Regions from separate parts of the Cytobacillus dafuensis genome, predicted to be linked through region 1. Evidence: riboswitches for the same ligand, from Rfam matches in the RefSeq annotation. Region 1 holds a riboswitch; each other region holds the start of a gene.
What was found. Region 1 has a riboswitch for S-adenosylmethionine ahead of metK (methionine adenosyltransferase). Riboswitches for the same ligand answer to the same signal wherever they lie in the genome.
Positions count from the first base shown of each region.

Region 2: it holds a riboswitch for S-adenosylmethionine, as region 1 does, so the genes downstream of both, FSZ17_RS19335 (methionine ABC transporter ATP-binding protein) here and metK (methionine adenosyltransferase) in region 1, are expected to answer to the same signal.
Region 3: it holds a riboswitch for S-adenosylmethionine, as region 1 does, so the genes downstream of both, FSZ17_RS11820 (methionine biosynthesis PLP-dependent protein) here and metK (methionine adenosyltransferase) in region 1, are expected to answer to the same signal.

Region 1 is NZ_CP042593.1:3,809,220-3,819,952, forward strand. Features, by position in the region: gene FSZ17_RS18165 (tRNA 5-(aminomethyl)-2-thiouridylate-methyltransferase MnmM) at 1-562, shown strand, start outside; gene FSZ17_RS18170 (tetraprenyl-beta-curcumene synthase family protein) at 767-1,870, opposite strand; gene FSZ17_RS18175 (alpha/beta hydrolase) at 1,885-2,688, opposite strand; gene FSZ17_RS18180 (gamma carbonic anhydrase) at 2,900-3,421, shown strand; gene asnB (asparagine synthase (glutamine-hydrolyzing)) at 3,611-5,500, opposite strand; gene metK (methionine adenosyltransferase) at 5,985-7,184, opposite strand; SAM riboswitch class I at 7,551-7,665, opposite strand; gene FSZ17_RS18195 (thiol-disulfide oxidoreductase DCC family protein) at 7,758-8,132, opposite strand; gene pckA (phosphoenolpyruvate carboxykinase (ATP)) at 8,334-9,920, shown strand; gene FSZ17_RS18205 (hypothetical protein) at 9,976-10,733, opposite strand, start outside.
Region 2 is NZ_CP042593.1:4,040,531-4,051,263, reverse strand. Features, by position in the region: gene FSZ17_RS19375 (acyl-CoA dehydrogenase FadE) at 1-1,387, shown strand, start outside; gene FSZ17_RS19370 (arsenate reductase family protein) at 1,680-2,039, shown strand; gene gcvH (glycine cleavage system protein GcvH) at 2,133-2,516, shown strand; gene FSZ17_RS19360 (toprim domain-containing protein) at 2,821-3,177, shown strand; gene FSZ17_RS19355 (thioredoxin family protein) at 3,183-3,491, shown strand; gene FSZ17_RS19350 (MFS transporter) at 3,715-4,986, shown strand; gene FSZ17_RS19345 (hypothetical protein) at 5,177-5,509, shown strand; SAM riboswitch class I at 5,719-5,821, shown strand; gene FSZ17_RS19340 (O-acetylhomoserine aminocarboxypropyltransferase/cysteine synthase family protein) at 5,938-7,260, shown strand; SAM riboswitch class I at 7,397-7,504, shown strand; gene FSZ17_RS19335 (methionine ABC transporter ATP-binding protein) at 7,657-8,682, shown strand; gene FSZ17_RS19330 (methionine ABC transporter permease) at 8,675-9,343, shown strand; gene FSZ17_RS19325 (MetQ/NlpA family ABC transporter substrate-binding protein) at 9,358-10,203, shown strand; gene FSZ17_RS19320 (YuzK family famiily protein) at 10,477-10,680, shown strand.
Region 3 is NZ_CP042593.1:2,493,505-2,504,237, reverse strand. Features, by position in the region: gene FSZ17_RS11840 (DUF3889 domain-containing protein) at 1-119, shown strand, start outside; gene metH (methionine synthase) at 223-3,675, opposite strand; gene FSZ17_RS11830 (bifunctional homocysteine S-methyltransferase/methylenetetrahydrofolate reductase) at 3,653-5,518, opposite strand; gene metC (cystathionine beta-lyase) at 5,796-6,962, opposite strand; gene FSZ17_RS11820 (methionine biosynthesis PLP-dependent protein) at 6,959-8,071, opposite strand; SAM riboswitch class I at 8,213-8,327, opposite strand; gene sucA (2-oxoglutarate dehydrogenase E1 component) at 8,695-10,733, shown strand, end outside.

The sequences.
Region 1 (10,733 bases):
CGGTATCCTGCCTTTTGCACGAAAATTAATTGAAAAAGCCGTAGCGCCTGGTGATATCGTTGTCGATGCTACTTTAGGAAATGGACATGATACATTGTTTCTTGCAAAATTGGTCGGCCATTCAGGTAAAGTGTTCGGATTTGATATTCAGAATGAAGCAGTTGTTAAGACAACAAAACGTCTTGAAGAGCACTTACTTTCTGACCACGTTAATTTATTCCATAGCGGGCATGAACATATTTTAACCAAAATCCCCCCTGAAAATCATGGAAAAATTAAAGCAGCGATATTTAATTTAGGCTATTTGCCAGGCGGCGACAAAACGATTGTAACGATTCCAACAACGACAATTTCAGCTATTGAGCAGCTATTAGAAATAATGGCGCCTGAGGGAATCATTGTGCTTGTCATTTACCATGGTCATGATGAGGGTAAAGTCGAGCGTGATACCCTCCTTCAATATGTAAAACAATTAGACCAGAATAAGTCCCATGTGCTTCAATATCAATTTATTAATCAGCAGAACGACCCGCCCTTTATTATTGCTATTGAAAAGCGTTAAAAGGATAAAGTGAAACTTCCATCAGTGGGGTTTTTCTTTCATCCCCCACCGATGGTTAGTTGAACCAATCGGGCCTTTACGGGCAGTTGATCCCCCACTTAGGTTTCTTTGATTCTCTCGTAACCTTGAAGTGGGAGTCTTACTGCCCGTTAATCTGCGACAAATCGTCCCTTTTGGTTGTGCGATGTTAGTGAAAAATGCCCATTATCGGTTCCATGAACCGATAGTGGACATTATACTTTTGGGCATCCATTTTTGCATTGTCCTGTATGCTCTGCCATTCCAATAAAAGAAATAGCTTACCATTCCTCCCGTTTTTATCATCCCTCTTGCTAGTTTCTTAACATTTTTTTGCTTTCTGACTTTTTCATCTGATAAATAGATGCCTAATAAACCTCGGTTTATCAATTGATGAAAGCGTTTATGAGGGAGGCGGTCGGTATGCTTGTCCGCTTCTACAACAAAATGTCTCAGCCTATCGAATAGCTTTTCTTCATTTTCATAATAAAAGCAAAAATTCAAATCTCCTCCAACACGGTCCTCCTCCTGATCAATAAAATAATCAAGTAAGATATGCAGTCCTTGTATGTAAGGAAAATAACCATTACGAATATTAATAGCATCATCTTGTTGAAAATCGTTTCTCATTGCATACGACACCAAACAGAAAATCCCTAATGTTGATCCAGAACAAGCCGAAAATTCATACCATTCCATGTCAGGAATCTGTTCCTTATTTTCATCGAACCAATCTTGAAGCCGCGGAACACGCTCCTCTACTTTTACGTGCTTATGAATTTGCAAGTCACAATAATAACTGCATAATTCCATTAATTGATCCTTAATTTCTTCGTAATTTCCGAGTTCAGATAGAACTCCCCTGCAGGTCGCAGCAAGATCAGCTAAATAATTTCCATCATCCTGTTCACTTCTTAATCGATAATAATTTTTTGATGTGGCATCTATTGATAATGCATCTGTCATTGACTCATGTAGAGCAGCAAAATCCTCTGGATCTAATGAGGTGCTGCGATCACATAGATTATCTAAGTAATCACTGATGGTTTGGTAGGCAACAATAAATTTTATTGCCTTCCGATAATTATCTTTTGCCATTAATGCCATTATGCTTCCGCCTTCACAATGAAAGGTTTTATGCTTGATGCTTGCCAAAGCTTGTTTTTTAAGCTCTGGATCTGGAATCGCCTCTGCCCTTTTCCTCCAGAAATCTAATTCCTTATGTACGAGAGGCAATACTTTTCTATAAACTTTAGACATTAAACTGATTGGCATGGTAGGAACACCCATGAAACAACTCACTCCTAAACAATATAACCAATTGCCTTTAACTGGCTATTTACGAAATCCTTTGCATATTCAAATACTTCTTCCCTTTCAGGCTCATTAAATATTTCATGATAGCATTTTGGCCATTCTTTAAACCGTTTTTCTGAAAAAGGTGCAAAATTGAACCAGTCATTTACTGTTTTCTTATTAACAATTAAATCCTCTCCTCCTTGCATAACAAGCAGTGGGACATTCTGTATTTTTTCAAGTTCTTCAAAACCGAGCTTAATCGCAGCTATTAGCTCACGGTACCATCTAATCGACACTTTCGTCACATATAAAGTGTCATTCAAGTCAGCATCCCTAACATCTTGATTTCTAGTTGCCATATCAACCGTAAGCCCAGAATTCATTCTTAAGCTTGGGACAATCATGTTTAAGCCAAGAGAAAGCATATCAAGTATTTTGGAATGTCTCTTTATTAAACCAAGACAAGGTGAGGACAGAATAACTCCAGCTAATTTCAATCTTTCCTCTTGCAAAAGACGAATCGAAATCAAGCCTCCCATACTATGCCCTAACAGAAATACAGGAAGTTCAAATTTATAAGCTGCTTGTATCCAATCCTTCACTTCAAAAATATACTCATCAAATGAATCAATATGACCACGCCGTGATCTTGTTGTCATCCCTTGGCCCGGAAGATCGCCCATTATGACATGAAAGCCAGATAAACGCCATTTTTCAATTAGCCAACCATAGCGGCGATGGTGCTCCATTGCACCATGGACCATGACAATGACTGCTTTAGCTTCTCCTTCAGCTTCCCATTTCCACATCATCTATCCTCCTAACCATTTTGTTCAGCGCATTATTATTTTTAGCTCAATAAATTAAATTATAGCGTAGTTATATTATTACTTCACAGGATATACTCTTATTATTTTCTATTTAATTTAAATACTAATCATGAATTAGATAATAACTTGTTGAAATCTTCTATGTTAAAATCGAGTTAAACACTACCAACATTTAAAGGAGAAGAAAAAAATGATTTATCCATATAAAGAAAAGAATCCTCAAATATCCGAGTCAGCATTTATTGCCGATTATGCCACAGTTACAGGTGACGTTGTCATCGGAGATGAATCAAGTGTTTGGTTCAATACTGTGATTAGAGGGGATGTAGCCCCTACGATTATCGGCAATAAGGTTAATATCCAGGATAATTCAGTTCTTCATCAAAGTCCAAATAATCCACTCATACTCGAAGATGAGGTTACAGTCGGTCATCAAGTCATTTTACATAGCTGTGTCATTCGCCGTAAAGCATTAATTGGTATGGGTTCAATCATTCTTGACAATGCTGAAATCGGTGAAGGTGCTTTTATTGGAGCAGGCAGCCTTGTTCCACAAGGTAAAAAAATTCCGCCAAATACGCTCGCGTTTGGCAGACCTGCTAAAGTCATCCGAGAATTAACCTCAGAAGATATTATAGACATGGAAAGAATAAGCAGGGAATACGCTGAAAAAGGACAGTACTACAAATCATTGCAAAAAGAAAAGCAATAGAGCTATCTAACTATTGAGGAACGCTTGTAAAGGAAGCGTTCCTTTATCTTTGATGATCTCTTATGAAGACTGGTTTCGCTAATTATTCCCGATTTTAGGCTTCTTTACTTTCCAAAATTATTTTGATGTATTTTACCTAATAAAATGTTATCCCATTTCCATCATGGAAAAACTTTAAAAAGAATATTCTTAATGATTAGCTTCATTTAATAATATGGTTTCCAATTCTCTTGAATAATCTTTTTCAATAAAAACTGTGTACCACACCATAAACATTAACACCGTCCAAATTTTCCTGCTATTATCTACCTTGTCACAGCAGTGGTCATCAAGCAGCTTATATAAATGATCTTTTATAAACAAATGATCTGTGTTACTTTCGCGAATTGTTTGTTTTGCCCAATCATACATTTCATCTTTTAGCCAATATCGAATTGGGACAGGGAATCCAAGTTTTTTTCGATGTAAGACGTGATCTGGAACAATCCCTGCCATCGCTTTTCGTAAAATATATTTAGTTGTACCTTTCGCAACTTTAAGACTGCTTGGTATTTGAGAGGCAAGGTCAAATACTGCTTTATCTAAAAAAGGCACCCTAAGCTCAAGGGAATGAGCCATTGTCATTTTATCTGCTTTTAATAAAATATCTCCCCGCATCCACGTATGGATATCAATATACTGCATTCGGTTAATTGCATCATATTTAAGGCTTTCTTTATAATAAGGGGACGTAATGCTGGTGAAATGTATGCTTTTCTTATACCGCTTGTAGAACTTGCATTTCTCTAATTCTGAAAATATTTTTGCGTTTCCAATATATCTATCCTCTATAGGTGTAACCCCACGCTCAATAAAACTTTTTCCTTTCATTCCATCAGGCAGCATTTTTGTGATGGCACTCAAGAATTTTTTTATTAAGATAGGAAAATAATTAAAAATCTTTAGAGAGTGCACTTCATGATATATATTATAGCCGCCGAATAATTCGTCAGCTCCTTCGCCAGATAAAACTACCTTTACATGCTTCTTTGCTTCCTTCGCAACAAAATAAAGCGGGACACAAGCCGGATCTGCAAGGGGATCATCCATATGCCACATAATGTTTGGCAGCTCATTCATAAACTCTTCAGGTGTAATATTAATGCTGATATTATCAATTCCAAGCCAATCTGCAGTTCCCTTAGCGACATCCACCTCACTGAACCCATTTCGCTCAAATCCAACAGAAAAAGTTTTTATATTTGGATGATATTCTTTTGCGATCGAAGCAATAATAGTGGAATCGATGCCACCTGAAAGAAAGGATCCGATCGGGACATCACCTCGCATGTGCAATTTTACCGAGTCAAATAAAACAGCTCTTATTTCATGTATAAAAGCCGATTCTTGTTTCTGTACAGGCTGAAAAACAGCTTTCCAATAACGATTCAGTTCCATTGGAGAGCCGATTCTCTTCGTAAAATAATAACCTGGTTCAAGCTTTTTTATCCCATTCGTCATAGTATCCGGCTCTGGAACGAATTGATAGGTTAAGTAGTGCTGCAAGGAGCACTCATTCAACACATCATTACGAAGCTCAGCTAAAATGCTTTTCTTTTCAGAAGCAAAGAAGGTAACCTTCTCGCTTTCGTGATAGAAAAATGGTTTTATTCCGAATGGATCTCTCGCCCCAAACAGAATTTTCTCTTGCTTATCCCAGATAACAAATGCAAACATTCCTCTCAGCTTTTCCACTGTTTTTTCTTTTATTAAGCTATATAAAGCGATAATGACCTCTGTGTCAGAACTAGTTATAAATGTTAGCCCATTTTCTGTTAACTCTTTTCGCAATTCTACATAATTATAAATTTCCCCATTATAAATAATCCAATAGCGTTCGTTCTCATATGAAAGAGGCTGTTGCCCATGTTCAATATCAATAATACTTAATCGCCTAAACCCGAATTGAACATATTCATCGAAATAATAGCCTGCCTCATCAGGTCCGCGATGAATCATGAGATTATTCATTTGAAAAAGCAGCTGTTTATCCGTATCGCCTTGACCCTGATCCTGTACATATCCAATAAAGCCACACATTCTTTTTTCACCCATTCTAATTCTTTTTTTAGTCTATGTTAAACTTCCTTGTTGATTTCCGCTGCAGGCGTTCGCTTTCCGCGGGCGGTCGGGGAGCCTCCTCGTCGCTAACGCTCCTGCGGGGTCACCCCTGGACACGCATTTCCCACAGGACATTGAATAAGCTTTGAATAATCACCGCACGAAGGAAATGCGTTAGCATTTTCGAGGAGCTCACGCCTTCCGCTACAATCAACAACAAAATAGCATTTTCAATACTCAGCTTTAACACAGACTTTTTTTATGTATTTTTATAATAGATTTTTGAAGATGAATGGTGTCATGGTTGGATTCTTTGGTTAATTAAAGGTGAATGTAATAGCGGGAACTTTGTGAGGAATTGAGCAGTGTTTTTTCCTAATCATCTATTCAAATGCTTTCAATCATAAGACGAATAAAAAAAAGCGGAAGTTACATTTTGTATGTAACTCCCGCTTTTTTCTTATTATTTCAAAGCTTCTGCACGTAATGCATCTGCTTTATCTGTACGTTCCCAAGGAAGATCAATATCTGTGCGTCCGAAATGACCGTAAGCAGCAGTTTGCTTATAAATCGGACGGCGTAAGTTAAGCATATTAATGATACCAGCTGGGCGAAGATCGAAGTTTTTGCGAACTAGGTCAACAAGTACATCCTCTTCTACTTTGCCTGTTCCGAAAGTATCGACAGAAATAGATACCGGCTGTGCAACACCAATAGCGTAGGCAAGCTGAACTTCAACTTTATCAGCTAGACCAGCTGCTACGATATTTTTCGCAACGTAGCGGGCAGCATAAGCAGCAGAACGGTCAACCTTTGTAGGATCCTTACCAGAGAATGCGCCACCGCCATGACGAGCGTAACCGCCGTAAGTGTCAACGATGATTTTGCGGCCAGTTAAGCCAGCATCCCCTTGAGGTCCGCCAATAACGAAACGGCCTGTTGGGTTAATGAAGTATTTTGTATTCTCATCAATTAGTTCTTGTGGAACAACTGGGTTAATGACATGCTCTTTAAGATTTCGCTGAATTTGCTCTAAGCTAATTTCAGGGTGGTGCTGAGTAGAAATAACGATTGTATCAATACGAACAGGCTTGTTATTTTCATCATATTCAACCGTTACTTGAGTTTTTCCGTCAGGACGAAGATAAGGAAGAATCTCCTCTTTACGTACTTCTGTCAAGCGACGTGATAATTTATGTGCTAGAGAAATAGGAAGTGGCATAAGCTCTTTTGTTTCATTACAAGCATATCCGAACATTAAACCTTGGTCTCCAGCGCCAATTGCTTCGATTTCTTCATCACTCATTTTACCTTCACGAGCTTCTAAAGCTTGGTCCACTCCCATTGCAATATCTGCTGATTGCTCATCAATAGAAGTTAAAACCGCACAAGTTTCTGAATCAAAGCCGTATTTTGCACGAGTATAACCGATTTCTTTTACTGTTTCACGTACAATTTTTGGAATATCTACATATGTAGATGTAGTAATTTCACCTGCAACTAATACAAGTCCAGTTGTCACAGACGTTTCTGCAGCAACACGAGCATTCGCATCCTTCGCTAAAATTGCATCTAAAATTGCATCAGAAATTTGGTCACAAATTTTATCCGGATGACCTTCAGTAACTGATTCAGAAGTGAACAAACGACGTTTTGTTGACATTCTGATATTCCTCCTTATATATAAAATAATCGAGATTGCTTTTTGAGGATATTCAAAAAAGTCCGGGAAAAATAGCTGTCGAATTTCTTCGTCGCTCTGTCTCTCCGGTCCTCATGTATTAATTTCATACACTCCGGTCCTCGCGACTATCGCTCCTCGAACTTCTCGGCTCTTTTTGTTCTCCTTTTTGAACTTTTATTATCATCATAAGCAAACTCAGTTTGATACGGAACTCATTCCCTAAATAGTATGAAATAAATTTGGAGTTTTTATTAAGCGCTTTTTAAGTGCCTTCCATCAAAATGCAAAATAAAAAACCTTTCCATCCATGTGAAAAGGTTGAAGCAAATCGATTCGCGCCTTTCACTCTTATCGTTCAAGGAATCAATCCTTGCGTCAGGTTAGCACCTTTGCTATTAAAGAACATTAGCAGGTTGCTGGGCTTCATTGGGCCTGTCCCTCCGCCAGCTCGGGATAAGAGAGTATCCGTTCAAGGTTAAATCATAAGGAAATAATGAAAAAATGTCAATAAAATTCTTACGTTCATTTGGTGTTTTTTCAAATAGATGCGCATTATAATGAACAACTGCCATTATCACAATTTTTCCTAAGAATTTTATGTCTATTCTTTGCTATCCATTTATAGATAAAAGTTCCTAAAATCGACATTCCTGGGATATACAGAATAGCTCCAATAACCACCGTAGCAGGAAAAATCGTGAGCAAATACCTTACAGCATAAAAACCAGTAAGAACTTTTCTACCAGAAGTAATTATATGAAGTTCTGTACGTAAACTGTTATAATCAAACGGGATGGCCTGATCTCTTTTTTCGTATTCCTGCAACGAAACCCAGTCAACCTTATGAAGCCAATCAAATTTTTTAAAAATTCGTTTCGTTTCCTTGCATAAGGAGCATGTTTTATCGTACAATGCTATCGTTTTCATGTAATCATTCCTAATTTCAACATTAATACTTTAAAGTTTAACACATTTATCCTAATTTAATGTTTTCTTCAAAAAAGATATTAATACTGTGCAAGAGAAAAAAATTCATGAATAGTATAGACTAATCATCTTAATGTGTTATACTATTTATAATTGAAATCACTATCAAAATAATACTGTATAAAGGAAGGTATTTATCAGATGAATTCTGTTAGCATTCCGAATAAGTTAAACGCTTTATTAAAAGGAAATAATGTTCAGGTACAACTATCCGTTCCTCAGCTTGCGGAAAAGGTATTAAATCGTAAAGAAGGCTCACTTACATCAACCGGTGCTGTTTGTGCAACTACCGGAAAATATACAGGTCGTTCCCCTAAAGATAAATACATTGTAGAAGAAGCGTCTACGAAAGATAAAGTGGATTGGGGCAGTGTAAATCAACCCATTTCAGAAGAAGTTTTTTCTAACCTTTATGAGAAGGTATTAAACTACTTACAAGATAAAGATGAAGTGTTTGTCTTCAAAGGATTTGCAGGTGCTGATAAAAAACATCGCCTTCCAATTCAAGTTATTAATGAGTATGCATGGCATAACCTATTTGCACACCAAATGTTCATTCGTCCAACAGATGAAGAATTATTAGATCATCACGCAGAGTTTACTGTTATTTCTGCTCCAAACTTTAAAGCAGATCCAGCAGTTGATGGTACTGCTTCTGAAACATTTATTATTGTATCATTCGAACGCCGTACAGTACTAATTGGCGGAACAGAATATGCTGGAGAAATTAAGAAATCCATCTTCTCCGTTATGAACTATTTACTTCCGCAAAATGGTATTTTACCAATGCACTGTTCATCCAATGTAGGACTTGAAGGTGATGTTGCTTTATTCTTCGGTCTTTCTGGAACTGGTAAAACAACTTTATCAGCTGATCCAAATCGCCGCTTAATTGGTGATGATGAGCATGGCTGGTCACCAAATGGTGTATTTAATATCGAAGGCGGCTGCTATGCGAAGTGCATTAACTTAACTCGTGAGAAAGAACCACAAATTTTTGATGCCATCCGTTTTGGTTCAGTACTAGAAAATGTGGTTATTAATTCTGAGTCTCGTGTAGCCGATTATGATGATAACACACTTACAGAAAATACGCGTGCGGCATATCCGCTTCAAGCGATTGATAATATTGTTGACCCTAGCATCGCCGGTCATCCTAATACAATTGTATTCTTAACAGCTGATGCATTCGGAGTATTGCCTCCAATTGCAAAATTATCGAAAGAGCAAGCAATGTACCATTTCTTAAGCGGCTATACATCTAAGCTAGCTGGTACAGAGCGTGGAATTACTTCACCACAAGCAACATTCTCAACTTGCTTTGGTTCACCATTCCTACCGCTTCCTGCAACTGAGTATGCAGAAATGCTTGGTAAGAAAATCGACGAGCATAACGCAAAAGTATTCTTAGTGAATACAGGCTGGACTGGCGGCGAATACGGTGTTGGTAACCGCATGAAGCTTCCTTACACTCGTGCTATGATACAATCTGCTTTAGAAGGCGAACTAAATAATGTAGAGACAGTTAAAGATGAAATCTTTGGATTAAACATTCCTCTACATGTACCTGGTGTACCTGATGAAGTGCTTCAACCAAACAAAACATGGGCAGATCAATCTGCTTATGAAGCAAAGGCAAAAGAATTAGCTTCTAAGTTCCGTGAAAACTTTAAGAAATTCGCAAACGTCCCTGCTGAAATTGAAGAAAAGGGCGGACCGGTTGCTTAATATTTTATGATTGAAAAAGGGTGTCCGATTGGGCACCCTTTTCGTTTTTTTTACATTATGGTTCCGCTTTTTTAACCTCAACAATGGCTGAATGATCTAATATCTTCAACCGATATTTTCCGCTTTTCCTTAAGGTTAATTCACCTGTATACATTGATCCATTTTGCATTGTATCTGCTCTAATAAAATCCATTTTATCTTTGAAAATAAAAACCTCTTTCTTTTTATCCTCAAGATTAAATGACTCCACTTCAATTTGTTCAGGCAGATTAGAGCCAGTAATATCTAGAGAGACATCTTTGTAATGTCCAATTTGCAAATCTTCTTGTGATATTAAGAGCGTCGAATCTCCAACTTGTACATAGGGCTCTTTTACATAAATCGAAAACGTTGCATATTCCTTTCCTTCAAGCATGAATTTTAAATTCCAGTTGCCTGAATGAGGAAAAACCTTAAAACTTGTTACAGCATGTGCCGTGGCATCATATGGACTTGAACTCAATATAAGATTATTTGTCATTTCAAGCTCAAGGCCTGTATCAGTATGAATGCCTATGATTTGTAATTTTTTATTTAAAAGATTTTCCTTTTCCCCCCATAAAAAGATCAATAATTTGCCTACACCCCTATAATCCTCTGCAACCCATTCGGGAGGGCTTAAGATACTGACTTTATTAGGTATGCCAAAGTTATATTCTGCACGAGTTGGATTTCCGCTTTCATCTATTAAAGGAAAATGAACAGCACTGACTGCCATAGGAATTAAATTCCCGGGTTGATTGGCTTTTTCCCCTTTTAGATTTTCTAAAAGCA
Region 2 (10,733 bases), 230 kb from region 1:
AAAATATTTACCTGCATTAGCCACTGGTGAAAAGCTTGCTGCTTATGCATTAACAGAGCCAGGATCAGGTTCAGATGCACTTGGTGCTAAAACAACTGCAAAACTAAATGCTGAGGGTACACACTATGTGTTAAACGGTGAAAAACAATGGATTACAAATGCTGGATTCGCTGATGTATTTGTCGTTTATGCAAAAATTGATGGAGAGCATTTCTCAGCCTTTATCGTTGAAAGAGAGTTCCCAGGCGTATCTGTCGGACCTGAAGAAAAGAAAATGGGAATTAAAAGCTCTTCTACTCGTACGCTGATACTTGAGGATGCACTTGTTCCAAAAGAAAATCTATTGGGTGAATTTGGAAGAGGTCATATCATTGCCTTTAATATTCTAAACATTGGTCGTTATAAACTAGGTGTTGGTGCTGTCGGCGGTTCAAAGCGTGCTTTCGAACTTGCTGTTCAATATGCTAATCAGCGTCAGCAGTTTAAAACACCGATCGCTCAATTTAATTTAACGAAAGAAAAATTCGGAACAATGGCTTCCAAAATTTATGCTGCTGAAAGCTCTGTATACCGAACTGTTGGCTTATTCGAAGACCGCATGAGCAAGCTATCAGAAGAAGAAGTAAAAGATGGAAAGGAAGTAGCAAAATCCATTGCAGAATATGCGATTGAGTGTTCTTTAAATAAATTTTTCTCTACAGAAGTCCTAGATTATGTAGTAGACGAGGGTGTTCAAATCCATGGCGGATACGGATTCATGGCTGAATATGAGATCGAAAGGGCTTACCGTGACTCGCGTATTAACCGCATCTTTGAAGGAACAAATGAGATTAACCGTTTATTAGTTCCTGGAACTTATATTCGCAAAGCATTCAAGGGCGAGCTGCCATTATTCGAGAAAGCAATGGCATTGCAGGAAGAGCTGATGATGCTAATGCCTGAAGAGCCAGGTGATGAGCCACTTGCTCAGGAAAAATATTTAGTAAAGAATGCGAAGAAAATCGGTCTTCTTGCTGCAGGCTTAGCTGCACAAAAGTACGGAAAAGCACTTGAAAAAGAGCAGGAAGTTTTAGTAAATATTGCTGATATTATTTCAAATGCCTATTCAATGGAATCTGCCGTTCTTCGTACAGAAAAGGCGATTAAAAAAGACGGTGTAGAAAAGAGCAAGCAAAAGCTACTTTATACACAAACCTTCTGCCAAGAAGCGTTTAATAAAATTGAGCAAGATGCAAAAGAAACACTCGTGGCAGTTGAAACAGGTGATGCTTTAAGAATGATGATTTCAGCACTCCGTAAGTTCACACGCCATACACCGATTAATGTGATTGCGAAGAAACGTGAAGCAGCTGATAAAATAATTGAAGCAGAGAAATACATTTTATAATATGCCAATTTACTCCCTTCATCTAAGAAGGGAGTCTTTATTATAGGCTTTGACGTGCTCACGATCATTAATAGATATTGAAAACTTTAAATGATTAATATCTAGAAATAACAATCTCTTAGAAAATAGCCCTATATTAAATTGTTTCCTTTTATGAACGAATAAATGGATATTTGTCGAACTATCCTGTGTATCAAATGTTATGAATAAATGAAAATTTATGATAGTATTTCCTTTAAAGCTGTAAATTTATTTTTTTGATTGGACATGCTAGACAATGGTGGTGAAAAAAATGGCTCTAACTTTTTATTGGTATCCTAAATGTGGTACCTGCAGAAAAGCCAAGAAATGGTTGGATGATCATCATTTAGGTTATGAAGCTGTACATATTGCTGAAAATCCACCTTCCCGCAGCGAACTGGAGGAGCTATACAAAAATAGCGGTTTAGACATTAAGAAATTCTTTAATACTAGTGGGATGAAATACCGGGAGCTTGGGTTAAAGGATAAGGTTAAAACACTATCAGATGATGAACTGCTTGATGTATTGGCTACAGACGGTATGCTTATAAAACGACCAATATTAACAGATGGGCATAAGGTTACAGTTGGCTTTAAGGAAGAGGATTACGAAAAATCATGGATTTCATAAAAAAGATTGAAAAACATCATTCTTTTTGCCATGATGAAGGAAGAGATCGAATTTACGATCATCAAATATCATAAAAATTGGAGGCGTTTAAAAATGAACACACCTAAAGAACTACGTTATTCAGAAGAGCATGAGTGGGTAAAAACAGAAGGCGAGCAAGTTCGTATTGGTATCACTGATTTCGCTCAATCTGAGCTAGGAGATATCGTATTTGTTGAGCTTCCAGAGGTAGGAGACGAAATTAAAGCGGACGAGCCTTTCGGTAGCGTTGAATCCGTTAAAACTGTATCTGAGCTTTATGCACCAGTTAGTGGGAAAGTTGTCGCTATTAATGAAGATTTAAACGATAATCCTGAGTTTGTTAACGAATCACCATATGAAAAAGCTTGGATGATCGTTGTTGAGCTATCTGATGCTAGTGAAGTAGACAAACTGATGACTGCTGAACAATATGAAGAAATGGTAAAAGAAGATTAATTCAATATCTAGTAGCTGGGTAAGAAAGTAGATTTCCCTAGCACATGAGAAGACATGGAAAGGGAGCTATCACAATTATGGTAGCTCCCTTTTCAATAGTTTTAGAACGTTAGATGAGATTTTTCATCCATTGCTTTATAGGTGTGGCTAACATGAGGCAAACTAATTAATAATGGTTAAATGGCAGGATATCCACACCATTATCAAGAATAATGAATATGGTAAGGTAAGAAAATCTCCATATTTGAATGTTTATCCACCCATAGTTGATCGGAAAAATTACAACTCAGTTCAGGTGATTAGGATGAATGATGAGCTAACGGAAAAAGTAATCATTGTAGAGGGAACAACAGATAAGAGAAAAGTTCAGGCGATTGTCAGAGAGCCGGTAGATATTATCTGTACAAATGGTACAATTGGCATCACGAAGCTAGATGAACTAATAGATATGCTATATGATAAAGATGTTTTTATACTAGTGGATGCAGACGCAGCAGGTGAAAAGCTGCGAAAGCAGTTTAAGAAGGAATTCCCAGAGGCAGAGCATCTTTATATAGACCGGATGTATAGGGAGGTTGCTACTGCACCTGAACATCATATAGCATCTGTATTACTTGGAGCTAATATTGATGTTTATACGGAGTTTTTAGATAAAGGATGATATGATTGCAGGAATGGTCTCGGGAAGAAATTGAAGCATTCATTAACGACAAAAAAACTGGCTTACTTTACCTTTACACGCCTCTATGCGGTACTTGTCAGGTAGCTGGTAAAATGTTAATGATCATTAAGGAACTAATGTCAGATTTGTCGATAGGGAAGTCGGATTTGAATTATATATCTGATATCGCTGATCAATGGGAAGTTGAAAGTGTCCCTTGTCTTTTGATTTTTAAGGAAGGCAGGCTTGATGAAAAAATGTATGCCTTTCATTCCGTTCCCTACTTATTAGAAAAAATAAAAAAAACCATCTAAAAAAATGTCAGGTGAAATCGCTTGGCATTTTTTATTTTTTCTAGCTTTAGTGCCTACCCTGACATAAAGGACCAGTAGTGTCGACAATGCGGCAAGATAAGGAAAGCTTTGTAAGACCAAAAGTGAAGGTTTTTTTTCAGAATTCTCTACTTATTTATTTACAAGTGCTTCCAAAAGCAGTTATTATATTTAGGGATGCGAAATAGTTACAAGGAGAAAAACAATGGCATTTTATAAAGAATGGGCAACTCAAATTCGCGGATATAACCATAATATTAAGCAAGCCATTTTTGCAAATATTTTTACACAAATTGGGTTAGGAATCTTTATGGTGATTTATAATTTTTATATTCGGGAGCTTGGCTTTTCTGAGAAGATAAATGGGCAAGTGATCTCTATGACAGCATTAGCAACTGCAATAATCCTAATTCCCGCTGGTATTTTAAGTGATCGAATAGGGAGAAAAAAAGCAATGCTGTTTGGGACAGCAGCTTCAGGACTTGTTCTTTTATTTAGAGGTGTTATCGAGTCCCAATCCCTTTTGCTTCTCTTTGCCTTTTTTACAGGATTGACGATTGCTTTTGTTCAAGTTTCTGGAATACCTTGGCTAGCAGAAAATTCAAAACCGGAGCAAAGAGTCCATTTATTTAGTATCCATTTTGCAGTCATGACTGGGGCAAATGTTATAGGTAACCTGAGCGGAGGTATTTTCACGGATATTTTTTCGATGTTCACAACAACACTAAATAGTATTCGATTTACTCTTCTCATTGGGGGGATTATCTTTCTTATCGGGTTAATACCAGTTATACGATTTAAGGATCCGCCTAAAAAAGCGAAGAAGAACCAAGACATAAATAAAAAATCACCAATAAAGATTTTTAGTAATAATAAAAATATCAAAGTCATTCTTCTATTCGCATTTGCCCAGCTTATGATAGGGATTGGAGCTGGATTAGTCATTCCTTATCTTAATTTATATTTTGCAGATCGTTTTTCTGCAACTAATTCTATGATAGGATTTATCATATCCATGGGGCAAGCTGCAACAGCAGTCGCTATGATTATTGGTCCAATGGTTGTGCGTAAAGTCGGTGAGGTTAAAGCGGTAGTCATTCTTCAATTAACGTCACTTCCTTTTCTTCTCCTAACCGCTTATACAGAAAATTTATGGCTTGCAGCACTTGGGTTTTTATTCCGACAAGCACTCATGAATGCTGGTAATCCAATTCAAATAACACTTATGATGTCTAAAGTTGATGATTCTATGAAAGGGCTGGCCAACTCGGTTAATCAAATGGTTTTTAATTTAGGCTGGGCAGTTATGGGACCTGTATCAACTGGAATTGTAGTTAAATACGGAGCTTATTGGGGATATGCACTTGTGTTTTCTATTACTGCTGCACTATACTTAGTCGGCTCTAGTTATTTTTATATTGTTTTTAGGAACTATAATAAGACAAAAAAGGCTGCAACAGCAGCAAAAACATTTTGAATTTTATGGGAATATGACATATTTCTTGGGAAATGAAGGACAATGCTGAAAATCGTCGAGGCATTGTCTTTTTTTGCTCTGGGGTTGTCGAATGAAAAATGGAGGAGTGATTTCCTTCGATGTAGAAGTATAGAATATGAATATTGATTACTTCTAATAAAGTAAGCTTGTAACAAACTGAGGTGTAAAAATGGTTGAATTAGCAACGGCATTTATAGAAGAGGTAAAATCAAATGGACATATAAATCAATTGCTAAGGGGCAATGCTTTTTCAATCTGTATTAAGTCTGAGATTGAAGAGATACCCTTACTCTTTCGTGATGGTGAAATTACCGTACACTTTCCCGATCCTGATCAAATCTATGATGCAATCATTACAGGACCAAAAGAAAGGATTTATTCGATATTAACAGGACAAGAGAAATTAAGAGATGCGATCACTGGAAGTGGAATCACTGTTAAAGCTACATTTCGAAAAGTACTATTTTTAGAATCACTCTTTTTCTTATGTAAGGTTCGTTAGAAAATATGGTTTTAAAAAAGGTATACCTCCATAAGAAAGGCTTCGACAGTATATTCATCGCACGACTAAAAGTGAGAGCATATGCTATTTATGAGGTTGAATGAGGCGCTTGTGCTTTTTTATCAGAAATTTCAAAATTAATATTGACTGCTTATTGTTCGTATGTTAGTATCTCTTTAATAACTTAAGTGAGTAAGTAAAACTGAATATTCTTATCAAGAGAGGTGGAGGGACTGGCCCTACGAAGCCCGGCAACCGGTACATTACACGGTGCTAATTCCAGCAGAGCATTCATGCTCTGGAAGATAAGAAGAGATGATACCAACCCTCTTCTTGTGAAGAGGGTTTTTTCAACTCTTCTTTTAAGTAGTAAAAGCAGCATAAGCAAAAAAATGATTCAATGCACGAAAAGAAAAGGAGAGATAAATATGACAGAGAAGCAAAAAAACTATCGATTAGAAACACTTGGCGTACATGGCGGTCTGCAGCCAGACCCTGTAACTGGTGCAAGAGCTGTTCCGATTTACCAGAATAATGCTTACCAATTTAAAAACACAGAGCATGCAGCCAATCTATTTGGATTGAAGGAGCCTGGTTATATCTATACTCGTATTCACAATCCAACCGTGACTGTATTTGAGGAAAGGGTTGCATTATTAGAGGGTGGAGTTGGTGCATTAGCGGTAGCCAGTGGTATGGCTGCTATTACATTAGCCATTCTAAATATTGCTCAAGCTGGGGATGAAGTTGTTGCAGCATCAAATCTTTATGGTGGGACGTATAATCTTTTTGCTGTTACACTACCTAAGTACGGCATCCAAGTAAAATTTGTTGACCCAGAAAATCCTGAAAACTTTCGAAAAGCGATTAATGAGAAAACAAAAGCTGTTTTTGCAGAAACAATTGGAAATCCAAGTCTTAAAGTATTAGATATTGAAAAAGTAGCAGAAATAGCACATGAGAATGGTGTACCATTGATTGTTGATAATACTTTTGCAACGCCATATTTATGCAGACCAATTGAACATGGCGCAGATATAGTGATTCATTCTGCTACGAAATGGCTGTTGGGAAATGGAACAGCATTAGGAGGAATCATTGTAGACGGGGGGAAATTTAATTGGAATTCGCCTAAGTTCCCTGGGTTTACAGAGCCTGATCCAAGCTATCATAATCTAGTCTACAGTGAAGCGCTTGGTCCTGTTGCTTATATTATAAAAGCGAGAGTTCAGCTTCTTAGAGATTTAGGGCCTGCATTAAGTCCACAAAATGCATTCCAATTCACACTTGGTCTCGAAACCCTGCATGTAAGAATGAAAGAGCATATTGCCAATACAAAGAAAGTGGTTGAATATTTAGAAGCGCATCCAGCCGTTAATTGGGTCCTATATCCAGGAAGTGATAATCATCCAGATAAAGCATTAGCAGATAAATATTTACCAAAGGGAGCAGGATCTGTTGTCGTATTTGGTATTGCAGGTGGAAGAGAAGCGGGAGCAAAGTTCATTAATAATCTTGAACTTTGGGCGCATGTGGCTAATGTAGGGGATGCTAAAAGCTTAGTAATTCACCCTGCCAGCACGACACATCAGCAATTAGATTCTGAAGGGTTAAAAGCAGCTGGCGTTTCAGAAGACTTAGTTCGACTATCAATTGGAATCGAAAACGCCGATGATCTAATAGAAGATTTAGAACAGGCAATTGAGGCCGCAACTGGTACAGTATCGTTCATAACAACTACATCGTTATAGATAGATAATTTGTGATAAAAGGAATGTAAATTCCAAAAAATTACCGTTGACCCCTCTTCATATCCGTGATACGATATCATTCATAAATGAGAAATGCTTAATTAATGTACAGTGTTAATTGAATATAGATGCTATGCTCTTATCAAGAGAGGTGGAGGGATGTGCCCGATGAAACCCGGCAACCGTCATTTAATGAAATGGTGCCAATTCACACAAAGCTATTTATAGCTTTGGGAGATGAGAGAAAGGATATGATTACCCATGCCTTTCTGCTCATGTCAGAAGGGCATTTTCTTTTTTAAAGAATAAGTACTTATATTCTAAAGGTAAAATACAAAAGTAAAGTTTAATTTCTCATTACCATGAAAAATGGGTTATGAAGAGGGTGAAGCATAAATGATTTCAATCAAAAATGTACAGAAAATTTTTCCTTCTAAGCAGGGCCAAGTAAAGGCAGTCGATGAAGTTAATTTAGACATTAATGAAGGTGAAATATTTGGAATTATCGGCTATAGCGGGGCTGGAAAAAGTACATTAATTCGGATGTTGAATGGACTTGAAATCCCATCAAGTGGGAACGTCGTTGTTGCTAATAATGAAGTATCACTTATAAAGGGAAAAAGCTTAAGAAAAGCTCGCCAGGAAATAAGCATGATCTTCCAGCATTTTAATTTACTTTGGTCACGGACAGTACGTGAGAATATCGCCTTTCCCCTTGAAATTGCTGGTGTGCCGAAAGGGGAAAGATTAAAACGTGTCGATGAATTAATAAAGCTTGTTGGCCTCGAAGGAAGAGAGGATGCCTATCCGTCGCAGCTAAGCGGAGGTCAAAAACAAAGAGTCGGGATTGCAAGAGCATTGGCAAACAATCCAAAAGTATTATTATGTGATGAAGCCACATCGGCATTAGACCCTGAAACGACGAATGCCATCCTTGAATTATTAGTCGATATCAATAAACGATTAGGGTTAACGATTGTCCTTATTACTCATGAGATGCATGTAATCCGCAAGATATGTCATAGAGTTGCGGTAATGGAAAACGGGAAGATTGTTGAAATGGGTCCAGTAATGGAAGTGTTTAAAAACCCTAAAGCACAAATTACTAAGCGCTTCGTCCATCAAGTGACAGAATCTGAGGAAACGAAGGAAACAATACAACAAATTCTTGAATCTTATCCACATGGTCAAATCGTCCAATTGAGCTTTGTCGGCGAAGCAGTTGAACAGCCGCTTATGACCAATCTTATTCGGGATTTCAATATTACAGTAAATATTCTTCATGGGAATATTTCTCATACACAAACTGGTTCATTTGGAACATTGTTTATCCATTTAGATGGTGATGATTCTGAGATTACAAGGGCGATTGATTTCATCCATTCCAAGCAAGTAGGCGTGGAGGTGATTTCGAATGATTAATAGCTGGTTTCCAAATGTTAATTGGGAAAAGATGTGGGAAGCAACAACTGAAACACTTTATATGACAAGCATTTCGGTTATTGCAACATTTATTCTTGGCATCATTTTAGGATTATTATTGTTTTTAACTTCTAAAGGGAATATTTGGGAGAATAACGTCATTAACAAAGTAATAAGTGCTTTTGTTAACATCTTTAGGTCCATTCCCTTCTTAATCTTAATTGTCCTTTTAATTCCTTTTACGATGTTCTTACTAGGAACAATGATAGGAGAAGATGCGGCTCTGCCTGCATTAATTATCGGGGCGGCGCCATTCTATGCACGGATGGTAGAAATCGGATTGAGGGAAATTGATAAAGGTGTAATTGAAGCGGCAAAATCAATGGGGGCAAAGACAAGTACGATTATCTTTAAAGTACTTTTACCTGAATCGATGCCTGCGCTTATTTCAGGGATTACAGTAACAGCAATTGCTTTAGTCGGTTATACAGCTATGGCTGGTGTGATTGGGGCAGGCGGCCTAGGGAATCTCGCCTATCTCGAAGGGTTTCAAAGAACTAGAAATGATGTAACTCTTATGGCGACGATCATCATTCTTATTATTGTATTTATTATTCAATTTATTGGCGATTTTATTACAAATAAATTAGATAAACGATAAGGAGTGTTAGTGGGATGAAGAAGAAATGGCTATTATTCGTATTAACTTTTACAGTAGCACTAGTTCTTGCAGCATGCGGAACAAAAGAGGAAAATAATGGTGGCAGTGCAAGTGATTCAGGTAAAGAAGATACAACATTAAAAGTTGGTGCTTCCAATGTGCCACATGCTGAAATTCTTGAAGAAGCAAAACCATTATTAAAAGAAAAAGGCATTGATTTAGAAATTATCCCATTTCAAGATTATGTTCTTCCAAACAAAGCGTTAGAATCAAAAGAATTAGATGCAAACTTTTTTCAACATATTCCATATCTGGAACTTCAAATCAAGGAAAATGGATATGATTTCGTTAATGCAGGATCCATTCATATTGAGCCAATGGGTGTGTACTCTAAAAAATATAAAAGCTTAAGCGAATTACCGGATGGGGCACATATTATTATTAGTAACTCTGTAGCTGACCATGGTCGTGTATTAGCAATTCTAGAAGCTGAAGGTCTTATCAAGTTAAAAGAAGGTGTAGATAAATCAGCTGCAACTTTAGAGGATATTGCTGAAAATCCAAAAAATATTAAATTTGATACTGAATATGAGCCATCGTTATTACCGCAAATATATAATAACAATGAGGGCGATGCGGTTGTCATTAACTCAAACTATGCTATTGATGCGGGTCTGAATCCATTAAAAGATTCAATTGCTATTGAAGGAAGTGAGTCACCTTACGTTAATATTGTTGCCGTTCGTAAAGGTGATGAAAATAGTGAAAAGATCAAAGCTTTAATAGAAGTACTACACTCTGAAGATATAAAAAACTTTATTCTTGATAAATATAAAGGTGCAGTTGTTCCTGCATTCTAATTTAATGAAAACTCGCCAATAGGCGAGTTTTTTTAAATTTTAGGCATTGTTTAATAACGCTTACCATACAGGAATTATTGCATCAATTTATTTCTTAAAAAAATTTTTATACTTTCTTTCTTACGAATTCTCACAATATTTAAAGCATAATAAAGATGTAAGCGTTTTAATCAGTTTTCATCCACTTATTATGATGTTTTTTTTCCTATTTTCACCTTTGTAATTCATTTCAGTTCGGTGTAAAATCTTAACGTAAAAAAAAAATCCGAACTGATGAAAGGATTGGTTTTTATCAACCAGCTGCAATTAAATTACACACACGATATGGAAAAAGCTATGCGTGGATCCCATGGTGTTGGGTATGCATTGTATAGTCAAAAACACGAAGTAAGAATGAAAGTAGAAAAAAAGCGTCAAGAAGACTATATAAAAAGCAAGCAGATGGTTGCTGATTTCGAGAGAAAAATTCACTCATAAAAAATGAACCTATAATATAAGGAAGAAAAGGGGACTCAGCTAAGTGCTGATCT
Region 3 (10,733 bases), 1.3 Mb from region 1:
AAAAATTTAAGCTTGTAGTAGTTGAGGGAGGAAGAGAATTTGGCTTATTTATTAACATCAAATTTGATCCAAAAAATGACAGAGTGATTCGTATAATTGTTAAAGAAACAACTGCATAGTTAGGGTAACAATACATTTAATATAACAGTTAAGGCTGTCAATGAATAAAAGACAGCCCAACTTATTATTAATGTGAAGATTCAAATATTGCTATCAAATAACCTAAACCTTAGAAACGTTAAAATACTTCGCCTCCGGATGAGCAAAAACGATAGCAGAAACGGATGCTTCAGGCTCCATCATACAGCCTTCTGTTAAATGAACACCAATATCCTCAGGACGAATGAGATTGAATAGCTTTCGCTGATCCTCTAAATCAGGACAAGCTGGATAGCCAAATGAAAAGCGTTGCCCTTGATATTTCGCAGCGAAGCGCGCTTTCATTGTCATATCAACAGGATCAGGGAAGCCCCAACGGTCACGTATCTGTCTATGAACGAGTTCTGCAAAGCCTTCTGCCGTTTCAAGTGCAAGTGATTGCAGTGCATGACATTCTAGAAATCTTCCTTGTGCCTTTAAATTGTCAGCAACCTGCCTAATCCCTTTTCCAGCCGTAACAGTAAAAAATGCGACATAGTCCATTTGGCCGCTGTCCTTTGGTTTTAAATAATCTGCTAAACATAGATATGGTTCTACTTCCTGTCTTGGAAATTCAAATACTTCGATAATATCCGTCTGCTTTTCATTATAAATCAGTACCTTATCTCCATCCGATTGGGCAGGGAAGAATTGATAAACAGCTGCTGGGGCGATCCAGCCTTTTTCCTTTGCATCTTCAATTAATCCATTTACAATTTCATTAATTTTTATCGCCTTTTCATCACCTTCTGCAAGCAGCTTCTCAAGCTTTCCATTTAGACCAAGATGATGTCCAATCAGCATTTGCTTATTTATATATGGCTCAATATGCGAGATTGAAATCGATGTCAAAACACGTCGTTTTAAATCTAAAGGTATATAAACTGGAACATCCGTATTTAGTTTTGGGCGAACTTTTACAGCAGTTGAAGCTGAAATCGTGCTTCTATCAAATGGAACAGCATTTTGAGTCTTTGCTTGCTTTTCTAAATGCTCACGCTTTAATATTTCATATTCTTCAGGATTCTGCAGTTGGTTGACGATGGAGAGTCCATTCATGGCGTCTTTAGCGTATAGGACAAGTCCATTATATTCTTTAGCAATTTTTGTATCTGTGAATTTACGTGAAAGAGCAGCACCGCCAACAAGAATAGGGATATCTATTCCTGCCTGCTTCAAATCATGTGCAGTTAGGACCATTTGCTGAGCAGATTTTACGAGCAAGCCTGATAATCCAACCATATCTGGTTTTTCTCTTTTAATCGTTTCAACTAGCTCTGAAGGTGGAACTTTAATGCCAAGATCGATTACTTTATATCCATTATTGCTTAAAATGATATCGACCAAATTTTTACCGATATCGTGTACATCACCCTTTACAGTAGCCAATACAATTTTACCTTTTCCTGCACTTGAGTCGTCTTTCTCCATAAAAGGCTCAAGAAATGAAACAGAAGCCTTCATTACCTCTGCACTTTGCAAAACCTCTGCCACAATGAGCTGATTATCATTAAATAAACGTCCGACTTCCTTCATGCCATTCATTAAGGGTCCGTTAATAATATCGAGTGGGGCAGGATATCTGCTTAATGCTTCTTCCAAATCTGGAATAAGTCCTTCCTTTGTTCCTTCTATAATATAATAGGAAAGGCGTTCTTCAAGCGTCATGTCAGGCATGATGCTTTTCTGTTCTTTTTTCTTATCTCGGTAAAAGTCGGTAAATTCAGCAAGTGACTTATCAGTCGTTTCAAATAATAGTGACTCCGCAAGCTTAACTTCCTCTTTTGGAATGGAAGCAAATCTTTCAAGCTTTTCCGTATTGACAATCGCATAGTCGAGTCCAGCCTGTGTACAGTGATAGAGAAAAACAGAATTCAAAATTTCACGACCGACAGGAGGGAGGCCGAAAGAGATGTTGCTGATTCCAAGAATGGTTTGAACTTCAGGGAAGGCTTCTTTAATTAGACGAATCCCTTCAACTGTTGCTTTTGCACTTCCAATATATTGTTCGTCACCAGTGCCAACAGGGAAAACAAGAGGATCAAATATGAGATCTTCTGGTTGAAAGCCATATTTATGAACGAGCAGATCAAAGGACCGTTTTGCAATCTCAAGCTTCTTCTCAGCTGAAACACCCATGCCTTTTTCGTCAATCGTTCCGACAACAACGGCAGCTCCGTATTTGTGAACGAGGGGAGCAATTGCACTAAATCGCTCTTCACCGTCTTCAAGGTTAATAGAGTTAATAATGGCCTTGCCTTGTGAATATGAAAGAGCTTTTTCAATAACTATCTCATCAGTTGAATCGATAACAAGAGGGGCCTTCACTTTTTTGACAAGCTCCTTCATGAAGGATTCCATATCATGGATTTCATCACGATCAGGATCTGCGAGACAGACATCAATGACATGTGCTCCTCCTTTCATTTGTGCACGAGCAATTTCAGAAGCTTCCTCATATTTAGCTTCTTTTATTAATCTTTTAAACTTACGAGACCCGATGACATTAGTGCGTTCTCCAACCATAATAGGACGGAGGGTAGGATCATCATAGATAAGAGGTTCGATACCGGAAACTTTATGGACTAATTTTTTTTCAAAATTTCTTGGTGGATAGTTTTTCATTTCATCAGCAATGGCTTTAATATGTTCCGGTGTCGTTCCGCAACAACCTCCGACAATATTGAGCCAGCCTTCAGAAGCAAATCCCCCCAGCTTTTTCGCAAGCGATTCAGGTGTTTCATGATATTGTCCTTCTTCATCTGGTAATCCTGCATTTGGATAACAGCTTACGGCAGCTGAGGCAAGACTTGATAGGGAACGGATATGGTCCTGCATGAACTCAGGTCCAGTCGCACAATTCAAACCGACAGCTAATGGCTTCATATGTTCCAGCGAAATATAAAATGCTTCAATCGATTGACCAGCTAGTGTTGTACCCATTGGTTCGATTGTGCCAGAAACAAAAATAGGCAATTGCTTTCCTTTTTTTTCGAATGCTTTTTGAATACCGATAAATCCAGCTTTTACATTCAGCATATCTTGACTCGTTTCCAAAAGGAGAAGGTCGATTTGTCCATCAATTAGCCCAATCGCTTGTTCTTCATAAGATTCAATAAGTTTTTCAAAAGTTGTACCGCCAGTGACACTTAATGTTTTAGTTGTTGGGCCAAGTGAGCCCGCAACAAATCTTGGCCAGTCTGTTGTTGAAATCTGATCAGCTGCTTTTCTGGCTATCTGTGCAGCTTTTTTATTTATCTCATACGCCTTATGGCCAAGATTGTACTCATCCAGAACAATGCCTGTCGCACCAAAAGTATTCGTCTCAATAATATCTGCGCCTGCTTGTAAATATTCAATATGAATTTGCTCTATAACAGAAGGAGAAGTGATATTTAAGTTTTCATTACAACCGTCATATTCCTCTCCGCCAAAATCCTCAGGTGACAAATTGGCGTTCTGAAGCATAGTTCCCATTGCGCCATCCATAATGAGTATTTTTTTCTTTAGTTGTTCAGTTAATTGTGACTTCCGCATTTTGTCTCCTCCTTGAAATCTTGGCACTTGTTTCATGGGCATATGCTGATAATTCAACTGATATTTCATAGCGCATAAACGGAGTAATTAAATAAATTCCGTTAAATAATTCTGTTGCAGCATCAATTAAAGATTTCGTAATGGCAATTCCTTCACGAGCAGCAAGTATCGAGTCATCTTTAAGCTCAGCCATTCGAGCGCGAATTGAATCTGATATTTTAATACCTGGTACCTCATGATGAAGGTATTCTGCATTTTTACTGCTTGTTAATGGCATAAGCCCGATATATAACGGTTTCTTTAAATGTTTAATTGCTCCATGAACCTCTATTAATTTTTCCTCTGAAAAAATAGGCTGGCTTATAAAGTAATCGGCGCCATATTCAATTTTTTTCTCAAGTCGCTGCACAGCTCTATCAAGTGATTTCACATTCGGATTAAAAGCAGCACCAACAGAAAAAGCTGTTTTTTCACCAAGATCTTTACCTGATATGGATAAACCTGCATTTAATTGTTTTATCATTTGGATTAATTCAAAGGAAGACATATCATAAACAGACGATGCCCCTGGAAAATCTCCAACTCTAGCTGGATCACCAGTGACAGCAAGAACATCATGAAGTCCAAGGGTATGCAGCCCCATTAAATGGGACTGCAATCCAATAATATTTCGATCTCTGCATGTAATATGGATCAATGGCCGTGTGCCTATTTCCTTTTTAATCCGATAACCAATTGCCGAATTGCAAATTCTTGGAGAAGCTAAAGAATTATCCGCGAGCGTAATCGCATCGATTCCAATATTTTCTAACGCTTTAGCCCCTTCGAAAAATTTATCTGTATTTAGTTTTTTGGGTGGGTCAAGTTCGACGATAATGGATGCTCGTTCTTTAACTATATCCTGCAAAGGAGGATCTTCTCGTAAGGTTGCAGATGAATTTGAAATAATTATCTTTTTACTATTCTTTACCTTCTTTTCAGTAATAGGAGGGAGTCCCTTTAATTCTTTTGCAAATGCACGAATATGATCAGGAGTTGTTCCGCAGCATCCACCAAGAAGTCGTACACCTTGATTCCGAAAGTCCCTTGCAGATTGCCTGAAATATTCAGAATCTCCTTCATAGTGAAATTTGCCATCTGTATAAGCAGGTATACTCGCATTTGGATAAGAGGATAAATAAGCTTGCTTTGGAAGAGGAATCCCTTCTAAAGTCAACAGCATATGGTGTGGGCCGAGTCTGCAATTTAACCCAACTACATCAGCCCCTAACTTTTCTAGGCGAGAAAGTGCTTCAGAAATTGGTGTTTGATCTTGGAGAATTCCAACCTCATGAAGAGAAACTTGGGCAATAATCGGCAAATCCGTTTCTTTTCTTGTAATAGCTAAGACATGTTCAAGCTCTTCAAGATCATAATAGGTTTCTAGCAAGATACCGTCTACACCTTCTAGCAAAAGGCAATAAAGCTGTTCTCTAAAGCTTCTCTTTATTTCCTCAATTGAAACAGTATTTGGCCTTATTCCTCTAATTCCACCTATTGTTCCTACAACATACGCGTCTTTTTTTATTGCATTTCTAGCATTTCTAACCGCATAGGTGTTAATCTCTTTCACCTGTTCTTCTAGTCCATATCTTTGCAATTTTAAGTAATTAGCAGCGTAAGTGTTGGTTTGAATCAAATTCGCGCCCGCAAGAATGTATGCTTCATGAATTTGTTGGATTTGTTCAGCATGGGAGAGATTCAAATTTTCGAAACAACTATCCGTTCCATAAGAGTAAAGAAGAGTTCCCATTGCACCATCAGCTATTAAAATTTCATCTTTCATTCTTTCTAGGAAACTCATTTCCATCCTCCTTAGCAATACGTTTTAAATGTAATAGATAAAGTGAAACTTCAATCAGTGGGGGTTTTCCTTCATTCCCCACTGATTGTTAGTTGAACCAATCACGCTCAAAACGCCACGTCCTGTGGCTTTCGCCTGACTAGGACATCCTGTCCGTCGTCGGGCTTTTACGGGCTGTTGATCCCCCACTTAGAAATTTATTCTTAACTCAACTTCTTGAAGTGGGGGTCTTACAGCCCGTTAATCTGCGATCAATTGAAACTTCAAAAATGGAGTTTTACACCTCGTTAATCAGTGATAAAGAAGATGTAAAATCACTGATTAAGTCATCGGGATTTTCCAATCCGACGGATAGACGGAGAAGTCCATCCGTAATTCCTCTGCTATGTCTTTCCTTTATTGTCATTGATGCATGAGACATTTTTGCAGGGTAGGAGAGGATTGATTCAACTGCTCCTAAGCTTACGGCAAATACAGGAATTTTTATGTTTGAAACAAACTCTTTAGCTGCCTGTTCGTTTTCAAGTTCAAATGAAATGACTGCACCAGGGCCATAAGCCTGTCTCATTTGGATTTGAAATTGCGGATGATCGGCAATTCCAGGGTAATATACTCGTTTAATTACTGGATTTTTTTGTAAAAACGATGTAAGTTTCCTTGCTGATTTCATAGATTGATCCATTCTGACATGTAATGTTTTCAGTCCACGCAGAACGAGCCATGCATCCTGGACTCCTAAAATTGCACCAAAAGAATTTTGTAAAAACCCTAGTTTTTTCGCTAGTTCAGTATTCTTTACAACTGCTAAACCTGCTACGACATCACTATGACCAGATAAAAATTTCGTTGCACTATGCAGTACTAAATCTGCTCCTAAAGTAAGGGGCCTTTGCAGGGCAGGCGTTAAAAAAGTGTTATCAACAAATGTTAATGCCTCATGCTCTTTTGCAATCGAAGAAATTGCTTTAATATCAGTAACCTTTAAAAGGGGATTGGAAGGTGTTTCTACATAAAACACCTTCGTATTTGGACGAACAGCCCTCTTTACAGCCTCTAAATCGGTCATGTCAACAAATGTGTACTCAATTCCATATCGTGAAAGAACCTTCGTGACGAATCGGAATGTCCCGCCGTACACATCTTCCGTAATGATTACATGATCACCTTGTGATAATAGGAGGAAGGCAGTGGAGATGGCTGCCATCCCCGAGGAAAAAGCGAATCCATGTGTTCCTTCCTCTAACTCCGCAATAACAGATTCAAGTGCCTCACGTGTAGGATTTAAACTTCGGCCATAATCGTATTTGCCAAATGTATTGAAATCGCTCTGATGAAAGGTGGAGGCATGTTGTATGGCTACGCTAACCGCACCTGTTAATGGATCAAACTTATGCTGATTATGTAGAAGCTTTGTTTCAAATGAATAGTCATTTGCATCACTCATATCGCCACCCCCTCCATGACTTTGGCAAATGCAATTTCTAAATCATGAATAATATCTTCTGTATTTTCTATTCCTACTGAAAATCGTAATAATCGGTTACATACTCCAGTTTCAATTCTAATATCCTTTGGTATATCAGCATGAGTCTGGGTAGCAGGATAGGTAATAAAGCTCTCAGCTCCTCCAAGACTTTCAGCAAATGAAATAAGGTTAAGGCTTTGCAAAAATTGATTTATCCATTCTTCATTTTTGATCCGAAAAGATATCATTCCTCCACGTCCTGGGTAGAGGACATCCGTAACTGCATCATGACTTGATAAATAGTCTACAATTTTCTGTGCATTTCTTTCATGTCGCTCCATTCGGAGGGCAAGAGTTTTCATCCCTCTCATAAGCAACCAAGAATCGAAGGGACTAAGCACCGCACCTGTCGCATTGTGATAAAGTGTAAGCTGCTCACATAAATCCTTTCCCTTAGCAACAATCAAGCCCGCCAATACGTCATTATGTCCGCCTATGTATTTGGTTGCGCTGTGGATAACAATGTCTGCTCCTAATTTCAAAGGCTGTTGTAAAATAGGTGTATAAAAAGTGTTATCAACAATAAGTAATAAATTATGCTTTTTAGCGAACGAAGCTACTTCTGAAATATTCGTTTGCTCCATTAATGGATTTGTAGGCGTTTCAATGAATATCGCTTTTGTCTGAGAAGAAATTTCCTTAGTAAGAACCTCTTCAGAGAAAGTTCGAATATATTTGCACTGCAGCCCCCATTTTTTGAAGCCTTGTTCAAAGAGTCTATATGTACCACCATAAAGATCTTTTGACACGATAAATTCATCACCGGATTGAAAAAGTGAGAGGAGGGTATGTATAGCAGCCATTCCAGAGCTGCATGCAAAACCTTGATCACCTTCTTCAAGCTCCGCAATTGCTTTTTCCAATAAAGCCCTTGTCGGATTACCAGTACGGATATAATCGAATCCAGTTGACTGACCAATCCCTTCATGGCGATAGGCAGTTGAAAAATATACAGGAGGATTAACAGACCCTGTAGCCGTTTCACTTCGATTGCCGATTTGTGCAAGTATTGTATCAACCTTACGCATCATGAACACTCCTTAATCAAATGAGTATTTTTTGCATTGAATTTCACTTTAATAGGTTAGTAAACTTAGTTTTTTTATAGATAAAAAATAAAAAAAGCCCTCTTATAAGAAGAAGACTTTTCAAAAGAAACAGCGCCATTCTTCTTATCTTTCAAGTTTTAAAAAAACTTGCAGGAATTAGCACCTTTTCAATCATATGTGATTGATGGTTGCTGAGGCGTCACTGGGCCTTACCCTCGACCTCTCTTGATAAGAAATTCGTATTCAATTTTTTTAAACTTTACACTATTACATTCTGAAAAGTCAATCCCTTCTGATAACTATTTTTTCTATACGAATTATAGAGGCAAAAATTGTAAGCGAAGAAGAGATAAAAGTTTATTGTCTAAATATTGTAATTATTTTATCAGAATAAGTTTTTTGTTTTTACATATACGAGGGAAATTTACACTATATGTATGTTTAAAACCTTTGAATTAGTCACTTTATCGTGATAAAATTGCATTGGAAATTATTTATCCCTGAAAAATAATATTATTCTTTTAATTTACATTTTATAGTTTTTTTGGGAGAGGTTAATGAGGAAATAGGTTTTTTCCAATACAGTGATGGAGGTTTTTTTCATGAAAAAGCCATTGAATGGTGAGAGGCCTTTTGATGAAGGTTTTTATGGCCCGAACCTTGGCTATGTCATCGAGTTATATGAAAATTATTTACAAAATCCAGAATCAGTAGATCCAGATATGAGAGCCTATTTTGATACAACTGGTTCACCAATTGATGTAAAAGCGAGCTCTCCAAAAGCAGAAGCTAGCGTCTCATATACATCAGCTAATCAATTAGAAAAAACACTGGCTGTTATCCGTCTGGCAGATAATATTCGATCTTACGGTCACCGAGCTGCAGATATATATCCATTAAAGGATCATAAACCTGAAAAAAATCTTTTTGAGCTTTCTCAGTACGGTTTAACAGAGGAGGATCTTCATTCACTTCCTGCAGGTGTAATCTGTAAGGATGCGCCTATTCCTCTAAAAACTTGCTATGATGCAATTGAATATTTAAAAAGTGTATACATGGATACGATCGCTTATGAATTTCATCATGTATATGATGAAAACGAAAAAGACTGGCTTCGCAGAAAAGTTGAAACAAGCAGTCTAAAACCTAAATTAAAAACGGAAGAAAAAACGAAAGTACTTAAGAGACTTACTGAAGTAGAGGAATTTGAAAAATTCATTCACCGAACATTTGTAGGACAAAAGAGATTTTCCATTGAAGGTCTTGACACGTTAGTTCCTTTGCTTGATGAAATTGTTACTGAATCCGTTACGAATGGGACAAAGACAATCAATATTGGTATGGCTCACCGTGGACGTCTAAATGTCCTAGCCCATGTTCTTGGGAAGCCATATGAAATGATTTTTGCTGAATTTCAGCATGCACCAAATAAGGAGCTAGTTCCTTCAGAGGGTTCAATTGGCATTAGTTATGGATGGACAGGGGATGTAAAATACCATCTAGGTTTAGATAAAAAAATTATAGCTGAAAACACAACCATTGCCCGTCTAACGCTAGCGAATAATCCAAGTCATTTAGAATTTGTTGGCCCAGTTGTAGAAGGATATACACGTGCTGCTCAGGATAAGCGTTCAGAAAAAGGATATCCAGCAGTTGATTATCGTTCTGCACTTTCAATTATCATCCATGGAGATGCTGCATTTCCAGGTCAAGGAGTTGTGGCAGAAACTCTCAATCTTGGGCAGTTAACAGGCTATAATACTGGCGGCTCCATTCATATTATTTCGAACAATACGATTGGATTTACAACTGAATCACGTGACTCACGATCAACCAGGTATTCAAGTGACCTAGCAAAAGGGTATGAAATACCTATATTACATGTGAATGCAGATGATCCGGAAGCTTGTTTGGCAGCCGCAAGATTGGCATGTGAATATAGAGAAAAATTTCAAAAGGACTTCTTAATTGATCTTATCGGATACCGTCGTTTTGGTCATAATGAAATGGATGAGCCAATGACAACGAATCCTTTGATGTATAAAATTATCCATACCCATGCAACAGTCAAGGAACTTTATAGTCAAAAGCTAGTAAGTGAATCAGCAGTTACTAAGGAAGCCGTTGCACAATTGGAAGAAGACGTAATTGTTAAGCTAAAAGCTGCCTATGAAAAGGTTCCTGATAAGAAAATTGATATCGAATCAATGAATACGCCAGAAATAGTAGAAAAAGGTCTTCCAAACTTAAATACTGCTGTCCCTTTTGAAACTTTGAAAGAAATTAATCAAGATCTATTAGCGTTCCCAGAAAAATACATTATTTTCAATAAGCTTGAAAAAATATTGAAGAGAAGACTGGACGCATTAGATGGTGATGGGAAAATCGACTGGGGACATGCTGAAACATTGGCATTTGCCTCTATTCTAAAGGATGGAACACCGATTCGTTTGACAGGTCAGGATTCCGAGAGGGGAACTTTTGCCCATCGAAATATCGTTTTGCATGATAATGAAACTGGAAAATCATTTTCACCGCTTCATTTATTACCATCAGCGAAAGCATCATTTGCGATTCATAATAGCCCACTATCTGAAACTTCTGTTCTCGGATTTGAATACGGCTATAATGTTTTTGCACC